DNA from 2 places in the Alterinioella sp. B-7 genome. Region 1 is predicted to be linked to the other one. Evidence: riboswitches for the same ligand, from Rfam matches in the RefSeq annotation. Region 1 holds a riboswitch; the other holds the start of a gene.
The links. A riboswitch is a leader RNA that binds a small molecule or an ion and turns the genes downstream of it on or off. The one in region 1 is predicted to bind cobalamin.

Region 1 (10,247 bases):
CGTGTCCTGGGACAGCAATGAGGTGCGCCAGGTCTGGGCGATCGAGCCGTTGCAGGGCGACCTCTTCCAGACCGCCTGCCGCCTCTTGCCCTTCCAGGACGGCGTGCGCAGCGTCGAGGCCGTGGATGCCGTCGCGGCAGCCGACCCGCCGCCCGACCCTTGCGACAACGTGCGGCTTTTGCCGCAATGGGGCGCGATCCTGGGGCTTGGCGGCGGCTGACCGGCCCGCCCCCCATGTCGCGTGACATGGAAAACACGACCGCATCCCCTTGCAGCCCCCTGCGGGCGCACATAGGATTCCCTCCAAGCAACCCAAACCCGAGGCAGGCCCGATGCAAGATCCCCATGAGTTTTATATGAACACGCTGGTCCCGATGGTGGTCGAACAGACCAGCCGCGGTGAACGCGCCTACGACATTTTCTCGCGCCTGCTGAAGGAACGGATCATCTTTTTGTCCGGCCCCGTGCATGACGGCATGAGTTCGCTGATCGTGGCGCAGCTTCTGCACCTGGAGGCCGAAAACCCGTCCAAGGAAATCAGCATGTATATCAACAGCCCCGGTGGCGTCGTGACCTCCGGCCTGTCGATCTATGACACGATGCAGTATATCAAGCCGAAGATCTCCACGCTGGTGGTGGGGCAAGCGGCCTCGATGGGCTCGCTGCTTCTGACGGCGGGCGAGCCGGGGATGCGCTATTCGCTTCCCAACAGCCGCATCATGGTCCACCAGCCCTCGGGCGGGTATCAGGGCCAGGCGACGGATATCATGATCCACGCCAAGGAGACCCAGAAACTCAAGGACCGGCTGAACCAGATCTATGTGAAACACACCGGCCAGAAGCTTGAGGCCGTGGTCGACGCGCTGGAACGCGACAACTTCATGGATCCCGAACAGGCCAAGGACTGGGGCCTGATCGACGAGATCGTCGAGAATCGCAGCGCGGTCGAAAGCTGATATCGGGGCGCCCTGCGTGACCCCTCGCGGATCACGCAGGCGTTAACCCCATGGCGCGCAAGACGATACATTTTCACGTTGTGGTGCGGTTTTGCCTGCTTTAGGCTTGCCCGACAGGAACGGGACGGGCGCGGCCAAGCGCCCCCGACATGACAGAGCGAAACCCGGCTAAAGGTATTTTGGACATGGCGAATTCTTCCGGCGGCGACTCGAAAAACACGCTCTATTGCAGCTTCTGCGGCAAGAGCCAGCACGAGGTGCGCAAGCTGATCGCCGGACCGACGGTGTTCATCTGCGACGAATGTGTCGAGCTGTGCATGGACATCATCCGCGAGGAGACCAAGTCGGCCGGCCTCAAATCCTCGGATGGCGTGCCCGCGCCCAAGGAGATCTGCGAAGTTCTGGACGATTACGTGATCGGCCAGATGCACGCCAAGCGGGTGCTCTCGGTCGCGGTTCACAACCACTACAAGCGCCTGAACCATGCCGGGAAATCCGAGATCGAGCTGGCGAAATCCAACATCCTGCTGATCGGCCCCACCGGCTGCGGCAAGACGCTGCTGGCGCAGACGCTCGCGCGCATCCTCGACGTTCCCTTCACCATGGCCGATGCCACGACCCTGACCGAGGCCGGTTACGTGGGCGAGGATGTCGAGAACATCATCCTCAAGCTCCTGCAGGCCAGCGAATACAATGTCGACCGGGCGCAGCGCGGCATCGTCTATATCGACGAGGTCGACAAGATCACGCGGAAATCCGACAACCCCTCGATCACCCGCGACGTGAGCGGGGAAGGGGTGCAGCAGGCGCTTCTGAAGATCATGGAAGGCACCGTCGCCTCGGTGCCGCCGCAGGGCGGGCGAAAGCATCCGCAGCAGGAATTCCTGCAGGTCGATACCACGAATATCCTGTTCATCTGCGGCGGCGCCTTCGCCGGTCTCGACAAGATCATCGCGCAGCGCGGCAAGGGCAGCGCCATGGGCTTCGGCGCCGATGTGCGCGACGACAGCAACAAGTCGGTGGGCGAGTACTTCAAGGATCTCGAACCCGAGGATTTGCTGAAATTCGGCCTGATCCCGGAATTCGTCGGCCGCCTGCCGGTGATTGCCACGCTGGAGGATCTGGACGAGGATGCGCTGGTCACCATCCTGACGCAGCCCAAGAACGCGCTGGTCAAGCAGTATCAGCGCCTGTTCGAGCTTGAGGATGCGCGGCTGAAGTTTACCGACGACGCGCTGAAAGCGATCTCCAAGCGCGCCATCGCCCGCAAGACCGGCGCACGGGGCCTGCGCTCGATCATGGAGGATATCCTGCTCGACACCATGTTCGACCTGCCCGGCACCGATGGCGTCGAAGAGGTTGTGGTGAACGAAGAGGCCGTGACCTCGGACGCGCAGCCCCTGATGATCTATGCCGAGCGCAAGAAGGACGAATCCGCCACGGCGGGGTGAGGCCCTCACTGCGATCGCGAATTGAACCGACCCTTCCGAGCCCCGTGCCCGGAAGGGTTTTTCATGGGCTGCGCAGGGGCGAATGCCGCTCGATTCCGGAATTTTTCCGCGACGTTTCGGAATCGACGCGCCATGTTCGAAACCAGTGGGTAAGTCGTAACCGCCCCCATCGGCCCGGAAAGGATGCCCCATGATCTATGCCGACATGTTCCTGCGCGGGGCGGCGATCGCCCTTGGGCTTCTGTGTGCCGCGGCGCTGATGGCGCGGCCCGAGATGCGCCGCGTCGGATGGCCGGTGACCGCCTTGATGCTGACCAAGGCCAGCTACCTGATCGGCTCGGCCCCCGGCATTGCCGATTTGCCCGATGGCTGGCGCCCGTTGCTGACGGGCGGCGCGATCCTGCTGCCGCTGGCCTTTTCCTGGCTGGTGGTCGAGATCTTCCTCGACGCCCCGCAAGACCGCTGGCCCTGGCTTGGCGTGGCGGGGGCGGGCGTGGCCCTGTCCCTGGCCAGCCTGGTCTGGCCGCCGCTGGACATCGCGCGCGGGCTGCTGCTTCTGGGCTCTATGTCTCGCTGCTCTGGCTTGGCCTGACCACGGCGCGCAACGACCTGGTGGAACATCGCCGCCGGTTCCGTCCCGGTTTCCTGGCCGCGATGGCGCTGTTGGGGGTGGCCGTCACGTCCGTGGAACTGGTCAAGGCGCAGATCGACCTGCCGCTCTTCATCTACCCGCTACAGGCCGCCGCGTTCCTGGCCCTGTCCTTTGCCTTCGCGCTCTGGGTGCTGAACCCCTCCGCCGACCTGTGCTGCGAAACCGCGCCGCGCCCGGTGCCGGAAACCCGCCGCAAGGCCGCCATCGACGCCGCGGTGATCGACGACCTCAATGCGGCGATGGCGGGCGGCATCTGGAAGCGGGAAGGGCTGACCATCGCCGCGCTCGGGGCCGAGATCGGGGTGCCGGAACATCGGCTGCGCGCCGTCATCAACCAGCGGCTCGGCTTTCGCAACTTCCCGACCTTCATCAACAGCTACCGGATCAAGTCCGCGCAGGAGGCGCTGGCCGATCCCGCGCAGGCACGTCGCACGATATTGGAGATCGCCTATGCCAGCGGCTTCGCCTCGCTCGGGCCGTTCAACAAGGCGTTTCGCGACCGGACCGGCGAAAGCCCGAGTGAGTATCGCGCGCGGCTCCTCGATTCCGCACAATCCGCGCCGGTTCCCGAAAATCACATCGCCATTTCGAAATCGGAGCGACCAAGGCCGGTCTGACCCCCAGATCAGGGACATCACCGCAACCGAATGGAGATGTCCAAGATGAAACGCACGATCCTGACCGCCGCCCTTCTGGCCCTTGTCGCGGGCCCCGCCCTGGCCGATTGGGGGCCGAGGTTTCCGCCGCATTGGCCGACACCCGAGACGCCCGCACCGGTCACCCGGCTCGACGCGCCCAAGTGATCAGCGCAACCACAGCTTCTCGCGTTTCAGGCGGTTTCGGATCGCCTGTTCGCGCCGGGGCAGGTCCGCGCGGTCAAAGAGCGCGCGGGCCTTTTCGCCCTTGCCCTGAAAGATCATGCGCCGCATCGGCTCATAGCCTTTCAGCACCTTCTTGACCCAGTTGGGCGAGGTGACCTCCTCCAGCACCTGCACCACCCGGTCGGATTCGCGGGCGTAGAGCAGTGGCAGAACCCGGTAATGGCAGGTGGTGCGCCCGTCCAGCCAGCCGGGCTCCAGCGCCTCACGCCCGCCCCCGAAGGAATGGATCACAAGCGGCAGGGCAACCTGGTCAAGCCACGGGTCCATGACCTGGCAGACCAGTTCCTCGGGCGGGTTGTCGCGGATCTCCAGCGCGTAATGCAGGAAACGTTCGCCGAATACGTGCGGGCAGGTGTAGTAGAAGAACCCGGCGTTGAAATAGAGGTAGCGGCGCCAGTATTCATCGGGCTGGCTTTCATCCAGCGAGCTGTTGAAATCCAGCCCGAACCGATCATAGAGCGATTTCCAGATCGCCCCGTAGCCCGGCCCGTAAAGCTCGATCTGCGGCCAGGTGCCTTCCACCTTCAGCGAGGCGGAGGGGCGGTCGAAATCGAAGGGCACCTGCGCGATGTCGTCCAGCACCAGCGTATCGGTATCGAAGAACACGAAAGGCTCGCCCTTGGGCAGGGCCGTCAGCATCTCGATCTTGTTGCCATAGGGGTAGTCCTGCCCGAAATGGCGCGCCTCGAAGGGCACGATCTCGACCTTGAGCCGCTCCAGCAGCGCGCGCACCTCACCGTCGCCCATCTTCGGGTTGCCGGACCATTTCGGCCCCGGCTGCGGCTCGGCGACGAAAAGCCTGCCCTTGAATTTCGGATTGGCGGCGCGAAACGAGGCTGCGAAAAGCGCCGCCTCATATTGCAGCCGCCCGTTCTGGCCGACGACGACGACGTTGAAATCCTTGCGGTTTGCCATGCTGCCCGGCCCGTTCTGCCTTGTGCTTTTGCGCCACTCTACCCGTGCGGGCGCGCGCAATCCACGCCAAATCGGGGCCGATTGCGCCTTGACCCGGCGGCCCAAATCGCGTGTTGTCGCCCGCGATGGTTTCCCGGCGGTTGAGCGTGCCGCAGGGGATGAAAAGGGAATACGGTGAGGAGGAGCCAAAGCGCGCCGAATCCGTAACTGCCCCCGCAACTGTAAGCGGCGAGCGCGGCCAGATATGCCACTGGAGGAGATCTCCGGGAAGGTTGGCCCCGCGCGACTACCCGCGAAGTCAGGAGACCTGCCATCACCTGGTTGAAACGTTTCGGGCGGGGTGCCCGGGGGAGACAGTCGATGGCGATCCAGTTGCTTTCCTGTTTGCGCGCAGCGCCCCGTTGGGGTGCAGGATGCAGGCAACGCTTTATCTGATCTCTCAGGCTTATGTCAGCGCCGGACGGCTGGCGCGGATGAGCGGGAGATTGCTGGCCGAAACGCCGGGCAAGGCCGCTGTCGTGCGGCTGGAACGCGAGGGCGCGGGGCTGTGGCGCGCGCTGGATGACCTCGCGGGGCAGGGCGCGCGCGAGATCACGCTGCGCCCGCTCGGCCTGCCGATGTCGCAAAGCCTCTTGGCCTGGCTGCCGGGGGCGGCGGGGGAATGGCTGTCGCGGGCCGAAAACGCGGGCGTGACGCTCTTCATGGCCGAGGACGCGGCGGCGGATGAGGCGGTGCTGACAAGCATCGCAACCGCCAAACCGTCCCGCGTCGCCATCCCGCCCGACCCGCAAGGCGCAAGGGGCAAGGGCTGGGACGCGCCGCCCGCGCATCGCCACCATATCCTTGTCTGCACCGGCCCGCGCTGCCACCTGCGCGATGCGCCGGATCTCGCCGCGCTGCTGAAATCCGAGATCGGGCGCGCGGGGCTGGATCGCGATTGCCTCGTCACCACCACGGGCTGCCTCTTCCCCTGCAATGCGGGGCCGTCCCTTGTCGTCTATCCGCAAGGCGACTGGTTCTCGCTGCCCGATGCCGATGCCGTGCGCGCCTTCGTCCAGACCGTTCTGCGCGGCGGCGCACTCCTTCCCCGATACCAGACCTTCAGCCGGAAAGACTGCCATGAACCCGTTTAAACCCACCCTCCTGATCGCCGCCATGCTGGCCGCACCCACGCTTGCGCAGGAAGCCGTGGTGCAAAGCTGCGGCGGCACATTCGCCTATGACACCGCCCCCACCCGCGCCATCACGCTGAACCAGCAGGCGACCGAGGTGATGCTGGCGCTTGGGCTCGAACGCTCCATGGTCGGCACCGCCTATATGGACGACGCGATCCTGCCGCAGTGGCTGCGCGCCTATGACTCTGTCCCGGTCCTCTCCGAGCGCTACCCGGCGCGCGAGGTGGTGCTGTCGGCGGAGCCCGATTTCCTCTTCGCGGGGTTCGGCTCGGCCTGGTCCGAGGACAACCTGGGCGCCGAGGCGGAATGGCATGACCTTGGCATCGGCACCTATCTTGTCGCGGCCTCCTGCGATGCCACCCATCCGCAGGATCAGCGCCTGACCACGCAACCGATCCTGACCGATATCGCGGTGATCGGCGACATTTTCGGGGTCGAGGAACGCGCCGCCACGCTGATCGAACAGGTCGAGGCGCGGCTCTCCGAGGCGGCGCTGGCGCAGGCGGGGCGCGGGAGAAGCGCCTTCATCTATGACAGCGGCGACGCGGTGCCCTATTCCATCGGCTGTTGCGGCGGGCCGGGTCTGCTGGTGGAAACCGTGGGCCTGACCAATATCGCGGGCGATCTGGAAGGGCGGTGGGTCGACCTGGCCTGGGAGGCCGTGGTCGCCGCCGACCCGGATGTGATTGTGCTGATCGAGGCCGATTGGTCCTCGGCCGCCGAGAAACGCGAATACATGGAGGCCGACCCGGTCCTGTCGGAGCTGTCCGCCGTGCAAGCGGGCCGTTTCGTCACCATCCCCTTTTCGCAAACCGTCTTGGGGATGCAATTCGCCGATGGGCTGGACAACCTCTCGGCGCAGCTCGACGCGCTGAATTAGGGCCATGAGCCGCCGCGCGATCATACCGGGCCTGGTGCTTGTGCTGCTGCTGATTGCGATGCTGGCGGGCGTGTTTTTCGGCACCGCCGAGGCAACATGGGCCAACCGGATCGCGGCGCTGATGCGGGCCGAGGCCGCGCCGCGCAGCCTTGGCCTCATCTTGTGGGAATGGCGGATGCCGCGCGTCATCGCGGTGGCGCTGGTCGGCGGGGGGCTGGCGCTGGCGGGCGTGCTGATGCAGACCGTGCTGCACAACCCGTTGGCCGATCCTTACCTGATGGGCCTGTCCTCGGGGGCATCGGCGGCAGCAGTCGGCGCGATCCTGTGGCTGCCGCCCTGGATCGCCACGACCTTCGGCATTCCCGTCATCGCGTTTCTGGGCGCGGTGCTGGCCTTTGCGATGACGCTGGCCCTGTCGATGCGGCGCGGCGTGATCCTGTCGCCCTTGGTGGTGATCCTGGCGGGTGTGGCGATCTCGCTGATGTTCCAGTCGCTGACTGCGTTCTTCTTGTATGTGGGCGACCCCTACGCAACGCAATCCGCGCTTGGCTGGCTGATGGGCACGGCGGCGGGCACGGGCTGGCCCGATCTCTGGGCACCGGGGCTGGCCTTTGCGCTGGTGCTGGTCCTGTCGCTGACGTCTGCGCGCAACCTCGACGCGCTGCTTCTGGGCGATGAGCGGGCGATGGCGCTTGGCGTTGCGGTCGGGCGGCAGCGTATCGTCTGCTTCTGCGCGGTGGCGCTCCTGGCGGGCGTGGCCGTCGCCACGGTGGGGATTGTCGGCTTCGTCGGCCTGATCGTGCCGCATATGGCGCGGCTTCTGGTCGGCGGGCGGCACGGGGGCTTGATCCCGCTTTCCGCGATCCTCGGCGCGCTGGTGCTGGTCGTGGTCGACCTGCTCTGCCGGATCGTGCTGGCGCCTGAGGAAATGCCGCTTGGCGTGCTGCTGGCGATTTTCGCGGCGCCGCCCTTCATCGTCATCTTGCGGAGGGTGCGCGTTGCCTTCTGATCCCGCCATCGAGATCACGGACCTGCATGTCACCCTTGGCGGTGCGCCGCGCGTGGCGGGGTTCTCGCTCAATGTCGCGGAGGGTCAGTTTCACGGGCTGCTCGGCCCGAACGGGGCAGGCAAGACGACCGTGCTGCGCAGCCTCTACCGGGCGCAGCGGATCGACGCCGGGGAACTGCGCATCGCCGGACGCGCCATCCACGATTGGCCGCAATCCGACTGGGCGGGCACGGTTGGCGCGCTGGTGCAGGAGGGAGGAACGTTCCAGGGTCTCAGCGTGCGCGACGTGATCGAGATCGGGATGATGGGCCTGCCGCTGTCCGGGCCCGAGCGTGCCGCCCGCATCGACGCGGCCCTGGCGCAGGCCGGCCTGTCCGACCGGTCCGACACCGAGGCCGCGCGCATCTCGGGGGGCGAACGCCAACGCACCCATATCGCGCAGCTTCTGGCGCGCGGCCCGCAGGTCTTCTTGCTGGATGAGCCGTCGAACCACCTCGACCTGTGCTACCAGCTGATCCTGCTCGATGAGATCAAGCGGCGGCGGGCGACGGTGCTGGCGACCTTCCACGACCTGACGCTGGCGGCGCGCTACTGCGATCTGGTGACGCTGATGAAGGACGGGCGCGCCCATGCCACGGGCAGACCGGCGGATGTCCTGACCCGTGACAATATCCGCAGCGTGTTCCGCGTCGATGGCTGGCTGGAGAACGGCGCCATGCGCATCGAGGCGGCGATCTGAGCCGTCTCAGTGCAGCCGTGCGGCCCGCGTCCTCAAGGCCATCCGCTTCAGCGCCAACCCGAACCTTTCGGCCAGCGCGACGAGGGCCGGGGCCATATCGGCGCGCACCAGGGTCGTGGCGATCCACATCGCATCCTCGCGGTCGCCCTCGCTGGCGGTCAGGATGAAATTGGCGAATGAGGATTCGTCGCCGCCAAGGCAGGCGCAGGTCACGCCGTGGCGCATCAGCGGGCGGCGTCCGTGGCGGGCGCAGAGCGTGCAGAGGGTATCGAGACTGTCGGCCACGGCCACGCCTTCCGCCGCGCCAAAGGCGGTGACGAAATCGCGCCGTGCCTGGCCCTGCGCCGCAGCCCCGTCACACCAGAGCCGCAGGTAGAGCACCGCACCCGCCTCGACGGGCCCAAGCTCCTGCATGGTCCCGACAGGAACCCCGCCGCGATGTCTGGGCACCCGGCTCATTTGGTCAGGATCAGCTTGCCGGCCTTGGTGATGCGCAGCCGGTAAAGCTGATCGCCAAGCGCGATTTCGGCCAGGTTGCCCCCGTTTGTCAGCGCCTCGGCACGGTGACAGGGCAGGGGGTTGGTGCGGGTCTCGGGGGTGGGCAATGACAGGGTGTCAGACATGGCGAAGGCGTCCTCGCTGCGGGTTGCGGTTCGATAGGAATAAAGTTGAGTGATTCACTCAGGCATGTCAATCGGCTTGTGCAAGGCAGGGGGCGTGCCACGGAAAAAGCGCGCCGGGAGCACGCGAAATTCACGCATGAGGGGGTCTATGTCATTGTTTTCTTGGGGTGGATTGGTGCCGGTCGAGGGACTCGAACCCCCGACCCCCTGATTACAAATCAGACGCTCTACCAGCTGAGCTAGACCGGCCCGGGCCTGTCGATAAGAGATTGCCGCGCGCGGCACAAGAGGGGCGGGCGCGAGGGGCCGGGAAAAATGCGCGGGCGGCCATCGGCGCAACCGGGTTGCACGGCCCCGCGATCACGATCACCATGGTCCGGAACAAGGGAAAAGAGGAGCCCGCCAGGATGCCCCGGCCAGAGTTTCCGCAGGTGCGCCGGATGGGGGAGGCCAGCCTGCTGGTCTCCTTCGACGATGCGCTGTCGATGCGCGCCAATGCCGCCGTGCTGGCCTTCCGCGCCGCCGTGGAGGCGGAGGCATGGGACGCGGTCGAGGAAACCGCGACCTCGCTGAAATCCGTCTACCTGCGCTTCGATCCCGACCGGCTGGATCACGCGACGCTGGAGGATCGGGTCTGCGCGCTTCTGGAGGCACGGGACTGGCACGAGGCGGGGTTGCCCGAGGGCCGCCGCCTCTGGCGCATTCCGGCGGTCCTTGGCGGCGATCACGGGCCGCAACTGGAGGAAGCCGCCGAAATGGCCGGGATGACCGCCGACGCGGCCATCGAGGCGATTGCCGCCACGCGCCTGCGCGTGCTGACCATCGGCTTCGCGCCGGGACTGCCCTATCTGGGGCAGCTTCCCGACGCTTTCGACATTGCCCGCAAGACCGAGTTGACCCCGCGCGTGCCCAAGGGCGGGCTTGGCCTCGCGATCCGGCAGATGGTGATGTTCCCGGTCGAAACCC
Region 2 (10,247 bases), on a different contig from region 1:
CGGCTCCTGCGCCAGCGGGTCGAGATCGTCGAAATTCGCGATGCGCTCGAAGGTCAGGCAGGCGATCTTGAGGCCTTGCCCCGCGCTCCTGCCCCGCAGGTCCAGCGCATCCTCGGCGGGCAGCCTGGCGGCCTCCGCGAAAAAGGGCAGGACACCGAAGCCGCGCCAGCCGGTCTGTGCCTCGATCAGCCTGTAGCCGTCGTCGAAAAGGCTCACATCGCCGCGGAACTTGTTGATCAGGAACCCCGCGATCATGTCGGCATCGCCCGGATCCAGCACCGCCTGCGTGCCGACGATCTGCGCGATCACCCCGCCCCGGTCGATATCGCCTGCCAGGATAACGGGGACATCCGCGGCCCGCGCAAAGCCCATATTGGCGATGTCGCCCGCCCGCAGGTTGACCTCCGCCGGACTGCCGGCACCTTCGACGATCACCAGGTCATGCGCCGCCTTGAGACGCCCGAAGCTCTCCAGCACGCGGGGCAACAGGCGCGGCTTGAGATCGGCATAGTCGCGCGCCTTCACCGTGGTCAGCCGCCGCCCGTGTACCACGACCTGCGCGCCGATCTCCGATTCGGGCTTGAGCAGGATCGGGTTCATATCCGTCACCGGCTCCAGACCCGCCGCCTGCGCCTGCAACGCCTGCGCACGCCCGATCTCGCCGCCATCTACCGTGACGGCGGCATTGTTCGACATGTTCTGCGGCTTGAACGGGGCCACCGACAGCCCCCGCCTGCGCGCGGCCCGACAGAGCCCCGCCACCAGCAGCGACTTGCCCACATTCGAGCCCGCCCCCTGGATCATCAGGGCCGTCACCTTGCACACCCCGCTCGGCCCCGAGAGGGCGGGGTAAGCGCGGCGGCAGGAGCGCGGGGACAAGACCCTGCCCCGCAGGATCGAGGCTGACAGGAAATGATGAACAAATCCCTACCATCTTCCTGGCGGCAAATACTCACGCCCCGCCCCCTGCCGCGCGCACGAGATCGGCGGGCAGGAACGCCTCCACAGCCGCGCTTGCGATCACCGTGATCGAGCCACTGTCCGGGTTGGTGACGTTCAAACCGCCATGGACGGCACGCACCGAAACCTTACCGCGCGGCAACCCGTCGCGCAGCGCGTCACAATCCACCGCGTCCGGCGCCTGCACGCCGACCGTGACCCGCACCTCCATCGCCGCATGGTCGATCCCGAGCGCCTCGAATAGCGGGATCGAGGAGTGCCGGATCGCATCCTCGATCGCACGGGCCGCCGCCTTGGTGTAGTCCCGCCCGTAGAGATCGTTGCCCATCCCCATCTCGATGATGAACCGCTGCATCACGCGCCCTCCCGGTCGAAGGAGACCGAGATCGCGGCATTGGCGATCACCGTCGGGGCGCCATCCGGACGCGGCATGTCCAGCCCGCCCTCGACGATGCGCAGATCGACATGGCCATATGGAAATACCGCCGCGACCCGGTCCCGATCGACACGCGACGGCGCAGCGACACCGATCTCGACGGTGATCCGCATCTCGGATTTCTCGCGCCCGAACAGGCCGGCGAGGTTGATCGAGTTGTGCCACAGCGCATCCCGAACCGCCCGAATGGCGGCCTCGGTGTAATCCTGCCGGCGCAGGCTGGTACCCATGCCGAACTCGGTCAGAAGCCGCGGACCGGTCATGAAAGGACTCGCAGCAGAGGACAAACGCACAATCTTGGAGGCAGCCCCCGTGACAGATGTCGGAGCCTCCGGCGGAGGTATTTCGAGCAAAATGAAAGCATGGATGCACAAGAGACACGCCACGCCCAGTGCTGACAGATCAGGTTAGGCGCGGCGCTTTCACTTTGCGCGGTCATCGGGACCTCTCCCTGTACCGCTTCACCACCCTGGCAGGCAAATCCTAACAAACCATTGCTTTCATTTTGCTGAAAATACCTCGGGGTCCGGGGCAGAGCCCCGGCGGGTCGGATTGCCGAAGGCAATTCGAAGCCAAAGTCAAAACTCCACCCCCTTCTGCCCCTTGATCCCGGACCGGAACGGGTGCTTGACCAATGTCATCTCGGTCACAAGGTCAGCCAGGTCGATCAGGTCGTCCTTGGCGTTCCGACCGGTCAGCACCACATGCGTCATCTCGGGTTTTTCCTCCGCCAGGAACCGCACGACCTCGGCCAGATCGAGGTAGTCATAACGCAGCGCGATGTTGATCTCGTCCAGCAGCACCATCCGAATCGCGGGATCGCGGATCAGCTCCTTCGCCTTCTCCCACCCTTTCTCCGCCATCTCGATATCGCGGGTCTTGTCCTGGGTTTCCCAGGTGAAGCCCTCGCCCATCGCGTGAAACTGGCACAGATCGCTGAAATTGCCCTCCAGCAGCCGCCGCTCGCCGGTATCCCAGGCCCCCTTGATGAACTGCACCACGGCGCAGGGCATCCCATGCGCGATGCAGCGCAGGATCATGCCGAACCCGGAGGAGGACTTGCCCTTGCCCGGTCCGGTATGCACGATGATCAGCCCCTTCTCACCCTCCTTCTTCGCCATGATCTTGTCGCGCGCGGCCTTCTTCTTGGCCATCTTCTGCGCATGGCGGTCTTCGTCGGAAAGCGGTGTGTCGGTCATCTGGCGTCATCCTCATGCTTGACAAAGGGCTCGGTGATGGAGCAGGTGCGTAGCCGTGCTGGTTCCTGTCTTAGGACAGGCGAAGAGGGAATGCGACAGGCTTTGCGACCGATCACCGGTGGAAAGCCGCAAGCGCAGCCGCCCCCGCGACCGTGACCGGAGAATGGCCCCCGTATCCCACTGGCATCGACCGGGAAGGGTGAGGGGTCGCCGGGGCATCGCTCCGATATCCGCAAGCCGGGAGACCTGCCAGCACGGGACGGATGGATGAAGACCGCGCGAACGGGGTGTTTCGGGCTGGCTTTGGGGGCATGTGGCCAATTCGCCCCCGGCTGGCTTTTCCCCTTTTCCCGCATCGACCAAAGGGGGCCCGCGCATGGCTCAGGTGACACTCACGGTCTGCACGACCTGCCGCAAGACGGTGGATGGTACCCGCGTGGCCGAGGAGCCGCGCCCGGGCCTGCGCCTCTATGAGGCCCTCCGCGCCGCCGACCTGCCCGAAGGCGTGCGCGTGATCGGCAATGAATGCCTCTCCGCCTGCGACAATGGTTGCTCGCTGGTGCTGTCGGGTGGGCCCGAACGCTGGACCTATATCTACAGCCATCTCGATCCCGACGCCCATGTCGACGAGATCCTCCAGGGCACCGCGGCCTATGCCGCTACGCCGGACGGCATCGTCCCCTGGCGCGAACGCCCCGTCATCTTCCGCAAGCAAAGCCTTGCCCGTATCCCCCCGCAAAAGGACTGAGCCGATGTCTGAGCTTTCCAAGATCCCCGTCACCGTCATCACCGGCTTTCTGGGCGCGGGCAAGACCACGCTCATCCGCCACCTGATGGCGAACCCGCAGGGCAAGCGTCTGGCGGTCCTGGTCAACGAATTCGGCACGGCGGGCGTCGATGGCGATATCCTGAAATCCTGCGCCGATGAAAACTGCCCCGAGAATAACATCGTGGAGCTTGCCAATGGCTGCATCTGCTGCACCGTGGCCGATGATTTCATCCCCACGATCCAGGCGCTGATGGCCCTGCCGGAGACGCCCGAGCACATCCTTATCGAGACGAGCGGTTTGGCCCTGCCCAAACCGCTGCTCAAGGCCTTCGACTGGCCCGCGATCCGCAGCCGCATCACCGTCGACGGCGTCATCGCGCTGGCCGATGCCGAGGCCGTGGCGGCGGGCCGCTTCGCCCCGGATGTGGACGCCGTGCAAAAGCAGCGTGAGGCCGATGACAGCCTCGATCACGACACACCGCTTGGCGAGGTGTTCGAGGATCAGATCTCCTGCGCCGATATCATCCTGCTCTCCAAGGCCGATCTGGCCGGCGCGGACGGGCTGGCCAAGGCGAAAGCCGTGATCGAAGCCGAGATGCCGCGCAAGGTGCCGCTGATCGCCATGACGGAAGGCGTCATCGACCCGCGCGTCGTGCTTGGCCTGGGCGCGGCGGCCGAGGACGATCTGGATGCCCGCCCAAGCCATCATGACGGCGCGGATGACCATGAACATGACGATTTCGACAGCGTCGTGATCGAGCTGGATGAGGTAGAGAACCCCAAGGCGCTTGAGGCCGCGATCCTGCGGCTGGCGCGCGAGCAAGGGGCGCTCAGGGTCAAGGGGTATATCGCGGTGACAGGCAAACCGATGCGGATGTTGGTGCAAGCCGTGGGGGAGAGGTTGCGCACGCAGTATGACCGGCCCTGGGGCGAGACGCCCCGCCGCTCGCAGCTGGTGGTGATCGGCGAGCATGACAATATCGACGCCGCAAGGATTCGCGCTGTTCTGGAGGGCTAGATAGTGCCACACCGTTTGCCCCACGCGCCCAAAACGATGCGTCGACGCATCGTTGTCACCGGGCGTCGATGCCCGGTCGCGCGCCAGGCGATGGGGCTGCGCTAATGCACGTCGTCTTTCGCGAAAGCCATGGGTTGGAGGAGACCGACACGCCGCAGGATCTGGGCCAGAGCCCGGCCGATCTGGTGGTGCTGTCCTTCTCCGATTCCGACCTCGGGGCTTTCGCGGCAGGTTATCACCGGGCGCGAGCCAATGGGTTCGACCCCACGCTGCGCCTGGCCAACCTGGTGGCGCTGAAACACCCCCTTTCGGTCGATACCTATGCCGAACAGACCCTGGCCGGGGCCAAGGCGGTCCTCGTCAAGCTTATCGGCGGCGAGAGCTACTGGCCCTACGGCCTGGCCACCCTGCGCGAGATCGCCGACACCACCGGAATGGCGCTGGCGGTGCTGCCCGCCGATGGCAGGCCGGATGCGCGGCTGGACGAGATCTCCACCCTGCCCGTCTCCACCCTGCGGCGGCTGCAGCATCTTTGCGACGCGGGCGGCGCGATTGCGGCCCATGCGGCGCTGGCGCAGCTGGCACTGGCGGGCGGCATGTATTGCGGGCCGGTGATCGGTGAGAAGACCGTGCCGGATTTCGGGTATTACCACCCGGACACGGGCGCCACCCAGACCGCCCCCGCATCGGACCGGCCGCGCGTTCTCGTCAGTTTCTACCGCTCCTACCTGACCGCCGCCGATACCGAGCCGGTCGATGCCCTGATCCGCGCGCTTGAGGCCGGGGGCTTTGACGCCATCGGCCTCTTTGCCAATTCACTGAAGAACCCCGCCGCCGCCGACTGGATCCGCGCGCAGGCCGCCGACCACGCCCCGGCGGCCATCGTCAACGCCACCGCCTTTTCCGCGCAAGGTGCGGATGGCGCGCCCTCGCCGCTCAATGCCAGCGGCTGCCCGGTCTTCCAGGTCGCGCTGTCCACCGCGCGCCGCAAGGAATGGGTCGAGGCCGAGCGCGGGCTGTCGCCTGCCGATCTCGCCATGCATGTGGTGCTGCCCGAGGTCGATGGCCGGATCTTCGCCGGTGTCGCCAGTTTCAAACAGCCGGGGCGCAAGGATCCCGAGCTGGAATACTCCCGCTTCGCCCACCGCGCCGATGCGGGGCGGATCGCGGCGGTGGTGGCGCGTGTGGCCGCCTGGCACCGCCTCGCCACGACAGCGCCCGAGGAGAAACGCCTCGCCGTGGTTCTCTCGACCTATCCCGGCCGCGAATGGAACCTGGCCCACGCCGTCGGCCTCGACGCTTTGGCCTCGACCGACGCGTTGCTGAACGCGCTGGCGGAGGAGGGTCATGACACCGGCACCCGCCCCGAACTGGGCAAGGCCCTGCTGGACAGGTACATCTCCTGGCCCGTCGCGGAATACCGGGCGGCCCTCGCCCGTCTGCCGGACGCCATGCGCGAAGACCTCAGCGCCGCCTGGGGCGCCCCGGAAACCGATCTGGCCTGCAAGGACGGCGCGTTCCACTTCGCTGCGCTGCAAAGCGGCAAGACCACCATCGCCCTGCAACCCGAACGCGGCGACGTGGCGGCCCGCGACGACGAGTACCACGACCTCGCCCGCACGCCCTGCCATGGCTATGTCGCCTTCTACCTGTGGCTGACCGCGCGCACCGACGCCCTCATCCATGTCGGCGCGCATGGCACGCTGGAATGGCTGCCGGGCAAATCCGTGGCCCTCAGCGACACCTGCTGGCCCGAGGCCCTGACCGGCCCGCTTCCCGTGATCTACCCCTTCATCGTCAACGATCCTGGCGAGGCCGCGCAGGCCAAGCGCCGCATCGGCGCGGTCACCATCGGCCATCTGCCGCCGCCCCTGGCCGAGACCACCCTGCCCGCGAACATGGGACGTCTCGAACATTTGCTTGACGAATACTCCACCGCCGACGGGCTGGACCCCGCCCGCCGCGACCGGCTGATCGAAGACATCCGCGACGAGGCGCGCGGCACGGGGGTCGAGTCCGATCTGGGGCTCGATGCCGCCGCCTGCCCGGCAGAGGCCATCACCCGCATCGACCGTTTCGTCTGCGACATCAAGGAAAGCCAGTATGGCGACGGGCTGCACATCTTCGGCACCGGCGATTGCGGGGCCGAGGAACGCGCCGGGTTGCGCGCCGCGCTGATGGGTCGGCTGGTCGCCCCCGGCCCCTCCGGCTCACCCTACCGGGGCCGTTCGGATGTGCTGCCCACCGGGCGCAACCTCTTCACCACCGATCCGCGCGCCGTGCCGTCGCGCGCCGCCCATGCGCAAGGCGTCAAGCTGGCCGAGGAGCTTCTGCGCCGCCACCTGCAGGATCACGGCGATTGGCCGCGCGGTCTGGTCGTGGACCTCTGGGGCTCGGCCACGATGCGCACGGCGGGCGAGGAATTTGCCATGGCGCTGCACCTGGCGGGGCTGAAGCCGGTCTGGGACGAGGGATCGGAGCGCGTCAGCGGCTTCGAGGTGATCCCGCTGGCGCTGCTCGCACGCCCCCGGATCGACGTGACCTTGCGGGTCTCGGGCCTCTTCCGCGACGTGTTTCCGGGGTTGGCGCAGATGTTCGAGGCCGCCGCAAGCGCCCTGTCCGAGCGGGAAGAACCCGCTGAGGTCAACCCCTACCTGACGCAAACCCCACGCGTATTCGGACCGAAACCGGGCCTTTACGGCGTCGGCATGACCGCCCATCTGGACGACTATTCCGACGCCGCGCGGCATGCGGCAGGCGAGGCCTGGCTTGCGGCCTCAAGCTTCGCCATAGACGCGCAAGGCGCGAGCCACGAGGCCCGAGCCGCGCTGGAGTCCCGCGTGAAATCCGCCGACAGCTTTGTCCACCTGCAAGACCTGCCCGAAACCGACCTGCTGATGGCCTCGGACAACGCCGCGCATGAGGCCGGGTTCGCCGCCGCCGTGGCGCGCCTGGGGGGGGACAAACCTGCCCTCTACCACATGGACGCGACCCGCCCCGACGCGCCCAGGGCCCGCGACCTGACCGAGGAGATCGCCCGTGTCACCCGCGCCCGCGCGGCCAATCCCGATTGGGCGACGGGGATGATGCGCCACGGCTTCCGGGGTGCGGCCGAGATCGCGGCGACGCTCGATCACCTCGCGGCCTTCGCGCATCTCGCCGCCGCCGTGCCGCCGCATCTCTTTGATCTCTATCATGACGCCACGCTTGGCCGCGACGACCTGGTGGCGTTCATGGAAGAGGCCAACCCGCGGGCGCTGGCCGCGCTGCGCGCGCGCTTTCAGGCGCTGCATGAGGCGGGGCTGTGGGTGACGCGGCGCAACTCCATCGCCGCCACGTTGCAGGTGGCGCAATGAGCGCGCCGGTCCTGCGCGGCTGGTGCCCCGGCGCGCTGCGTCCGATGATGTCGGGCGACGGGCTGGTGGTGCGGCTCCGCGCGCCCTTGGGGCGCTTCTCGCCCCGGCAGGCGGCAGGCGTGGCGGAATTGTCGCGCCGTTATGGCAACGGGCTGCTGGACCTGTCGGCGCGGGCCAATCTGCAAATCCGTGGCGTGACGGAGGCGGATCACGGCGCGCTGATAGAGCGGCTGGCCACACTCGGGCTGGTCGATGAGGACGCCGAGACCGAGGCACGCCGCAATGTCGTGGTGCAGCCGTTCTGGCAGGCGGGCGATGAGACCGCGCGCATATCGCAGGCGCTGAACGACGCGCTGCGCGGCACGAGCGCACCGCAGACCCCCGGCAAATTCGGTTACGCGGTGGATTGCGGCGCATTGCCCTTTTTGCGAAACATCTCTGCCGATATCCGCATCGAACGCGCTGAGGGCGGGATGATCTGCCGTGCCGATGGAGCTGACACCGGGGCGCGCGTGACGGACGAAACAGCGGCAGAGGTCGCCTTGGACCTTGCCGACTGGTTCCTGGAGACAGGCGGCGCGCCCGAGGGGCGGGGCCGAATGGCGGCGCATCTGAAACGCACGCCGCTGCCGGAAAACTTCCGTCAAATCAATTCCATGCCGGAGACTTCTCAAGCCCCCACACCCGGCACAACCCCGCAAGGCCGCCTCGTCGCGCTTGAATTCGGCCAGATCGGCGCGGCGACCCTCGCGGCCCTTTCCACCATCGCCCCGCTCCGCCTGACACCCTGGCGGATGCTGCTGCTGGAGGGCACTGATCACGCCCCCGACCTGCCCGGCCTGATCCATGACGCGGCCGATCCGCGCCTCCGCATCCATGTCTGCACCGGCGCGCCGGGATGCCCGCAGGGGCTGTCTGAAACCCGCCCCCTCGCCCGCGCCCTCGCCCCACATCTGTCCGCCGATCAGCGCCTGCATATCTCGGGCTGCGCAAAGGGCTGCGCCCATCCCGGCGCCACGCCGCTGACCCTGACCGCGACCGCGCCGGAGCGGTTCGACCTGATCCGCAATGGCCGCGCGGGCGCCCCCCCCGATGCCCGCGATCTCACCCCAGATGCCCTCACGAAAGCCCTGCAAGATGCCCCATAGCTACGAGACCAACGGTGCCGCGATCTACGAGGAGAGCTTTCGCACCATCCGCGCCGAGGCCGACCTCGCCCGGTTCGGACCCGATGAGGAAGGCGTCGTCGTGCGCATGATCCACGCGGCGGGTCTGGTCGGGCTGGAACGCGACGTGCAGTTTTCCCCCGGCATGGCGACCGCTGCCCGCAAGGCGCTGGCGGATGGCGCGCCGATCCTCTGCGATGCCTATATGGTCAGCGAAGGGATCACCCGGCCACGGCTGCCCGCGAATAGCGAGGTGATCTGCACCCTGCGCGACCCCCGCGTGCCGGATATGGCGAAGGAGATGTCGAACACGCGCTCCGCTGCCGCGCTGGAACTGTGGCGGCCACATCTGGCGGGCGCGCTGGTGGCCATTGGCAACGCGCCCACGGCGCTGTTTCACCTGCTCAACATGCTGGAAGACCCCGCTTGCCCCCGGCCCGCCGCGATCATCGGCTGCCCGGTCGGCTTTGTTGGCGCGGCGGAGTCGAAAGACGCGCTGATGGCCGATCTGCCGGTGCCCGCAATGATCGTGCGCGGCCGACTTGGCGGCTCGGCGATCACGGTCGCGGCCGTGAACGCACTGGCGTCGAAGGCGGAATGATGGGCAAGGTGATCTGCACTGGGCTCGGCCCCGGCGACCCCGAGTTGATGAGCGTGCGCTCGGACCGCCTGATCCGGGGGGCGCGCCATGTCGCCTATTTCCGCAAGGCGGGCCGCAAGGGGCAAGCGCGCCAGATCGTCGAGGGCATGCTGCGCGAGGATGTCACGGAACACGCGATGGAATACCCGGTAACGACCGAGATTGCCGTCAGCGACCCCGAATACAACCGCATTCTCAGCGCCTTCTACGCGGATTGGGCCGACCGGCTTGAGGCGCTGGCCGCTGAGGCGGACGTGGTCGTGCTCTGCGAGGGCGACCCGTTTTTCTACGGCTCCTTCATGCACCTGCACAGCCGGTTGCAAACCCGCGTCGAGGTCGAGATCGTCCCCGGCATCACCGGCATGTCGGGCTGCTGGACCGCGACGGATCTGCCGATCACCTGGGGCGATGACGTGATGACCGTGGCGATGGCGACCCTGCCCGAGGCGGAACTGGCGCGGCGGCTCAAGGATACCGACGCCGCCGTCGTGATGAAGATCGGGCGCAACCTCGGGAAACTGAAACGCGCGCTGGAGACCGCCGGACGGCTCGACGATGCCTGGCTGGTCGAACGCGGCACGATGCCGACACAATCCGTGCAGAAGCTGTGCGATTTCAATGGCGAGGCCCCCTATTTCGCCATTTGCCTGCTGCACGGGAAAGGGCGCAGGCCATGACCGGGTGGGTGGCGGTTGCAGGGCTC

Region 2: another riboswitch for cobalamin. It lies ahead of AC13C7_RS09345 (DUF1636 family protein); the one in region 1 lies ahead of AC13C7_RS12790 ((2Fe-2S) ferredoxin domain-containing protein).

The regions. Positions count from the first base shown of each region.
Region 1 is NZ_JBSXNT010000033.1:174,620-184,866, forward strand. It holds gene AC13C7_RS12755 (toll/interleukin-1 receptor domain-containing protein) at 1-220, shown strand, start outside; gene AC13C7_RS12760 (ATP-dependent Clp protease proteolytic subunit) at 333-956, shown strand; gene clpX (ATP-dependent Clp protease ATP-binding subunit ClpX) at 1,142-2,407, shown strand; gene AC13C7_RS12770 (hypothetical protein) at 2,598-2,999, shown strand; gene AC13C7_RS12775 (helix-turn-helix domain-containing protein) at 3,020-3,676, shown strand; gene AC13C7_RS12780 (hypothetical protein) at 3,722-3,862, shown strand; gene AC13C7_RS12785 (hypothetical protein) at 3,863-4,855, opposite strand; cobalamin riboswitch at 4,965-5,184, shown strand; gene AC13C7_RS12790 ((2Fe-2S) ferredoxin domain-containing protein) at 5,269-5,988, shown strand; gene AC13C7_RS12795 (ABC transporter substrate-binding protein) at 5,975-6,910, shown strand; gene AC13C7_RS12800 (FecCD family ABC transporter permease) at 6,915-7,919, shown strand; gene AC13C7_RS12805 (ABC transporter ATP-binding protein) at 7,909-8,658, shown strand; gene AC13C7_RS12810 (hypothetical protein) at 8,665-9,117, opposite strand; gene hemP (hemin uptake protein HemP) at 9,114-9,281, opposite strand; tRNA gene AC13C7_RS12820 (tRNA-Thr) at 9,455-9,530, opposite strand; gene AC13C7_RS12825 (5-oxoprolinase subunit B family protein) at 9,689-10,247, shown strand, end outside.
Region 2 is NZ_JBSXNT010000031.1:208,826-219,072, forward strand. It holds gene AC13C7_RS09325 (cobyric acid synthase) at 1-816, opposite strand, end outside; gene AC13C7_RS09330 (Lin0512 family protein) at 953-1,315, opposite strand; gene AC13C7_RS09335 (Lin0512 family protein) at 1,315-1,659, opposite strand; gene cobO (cob(I)yrinic acid a,c-diamide adenosyltransferase) at 1,975-2,595, opposite strand; cobalamin riboswitch at 2,638-2,863, shown strand; gene AC13C7_RS09345 (DUF1636 family protein) at 2,972-3,343, shown strand; gene cobW (cobalamin biosynthesis protein CobW) at 3,348-4,382, shown strand; gene cobN (cobaltochelatase subunit CobN) at 4,487-7,738, shown strand; gene cobG (precorrin-3B synthase) at 7,735-8,886, shown strand; gene AC13C7_RS09365 (precorrin-8X methylmutase) at 8,876-9,505, shown strand; gene cobI (precorrin-2 C(20)-methyltransferase) at 9,505-10,221, shown strand; gene cobJ (precorrin-3B C(17)-methyltransferase) at 10,218-10,247, shown strand, end outside.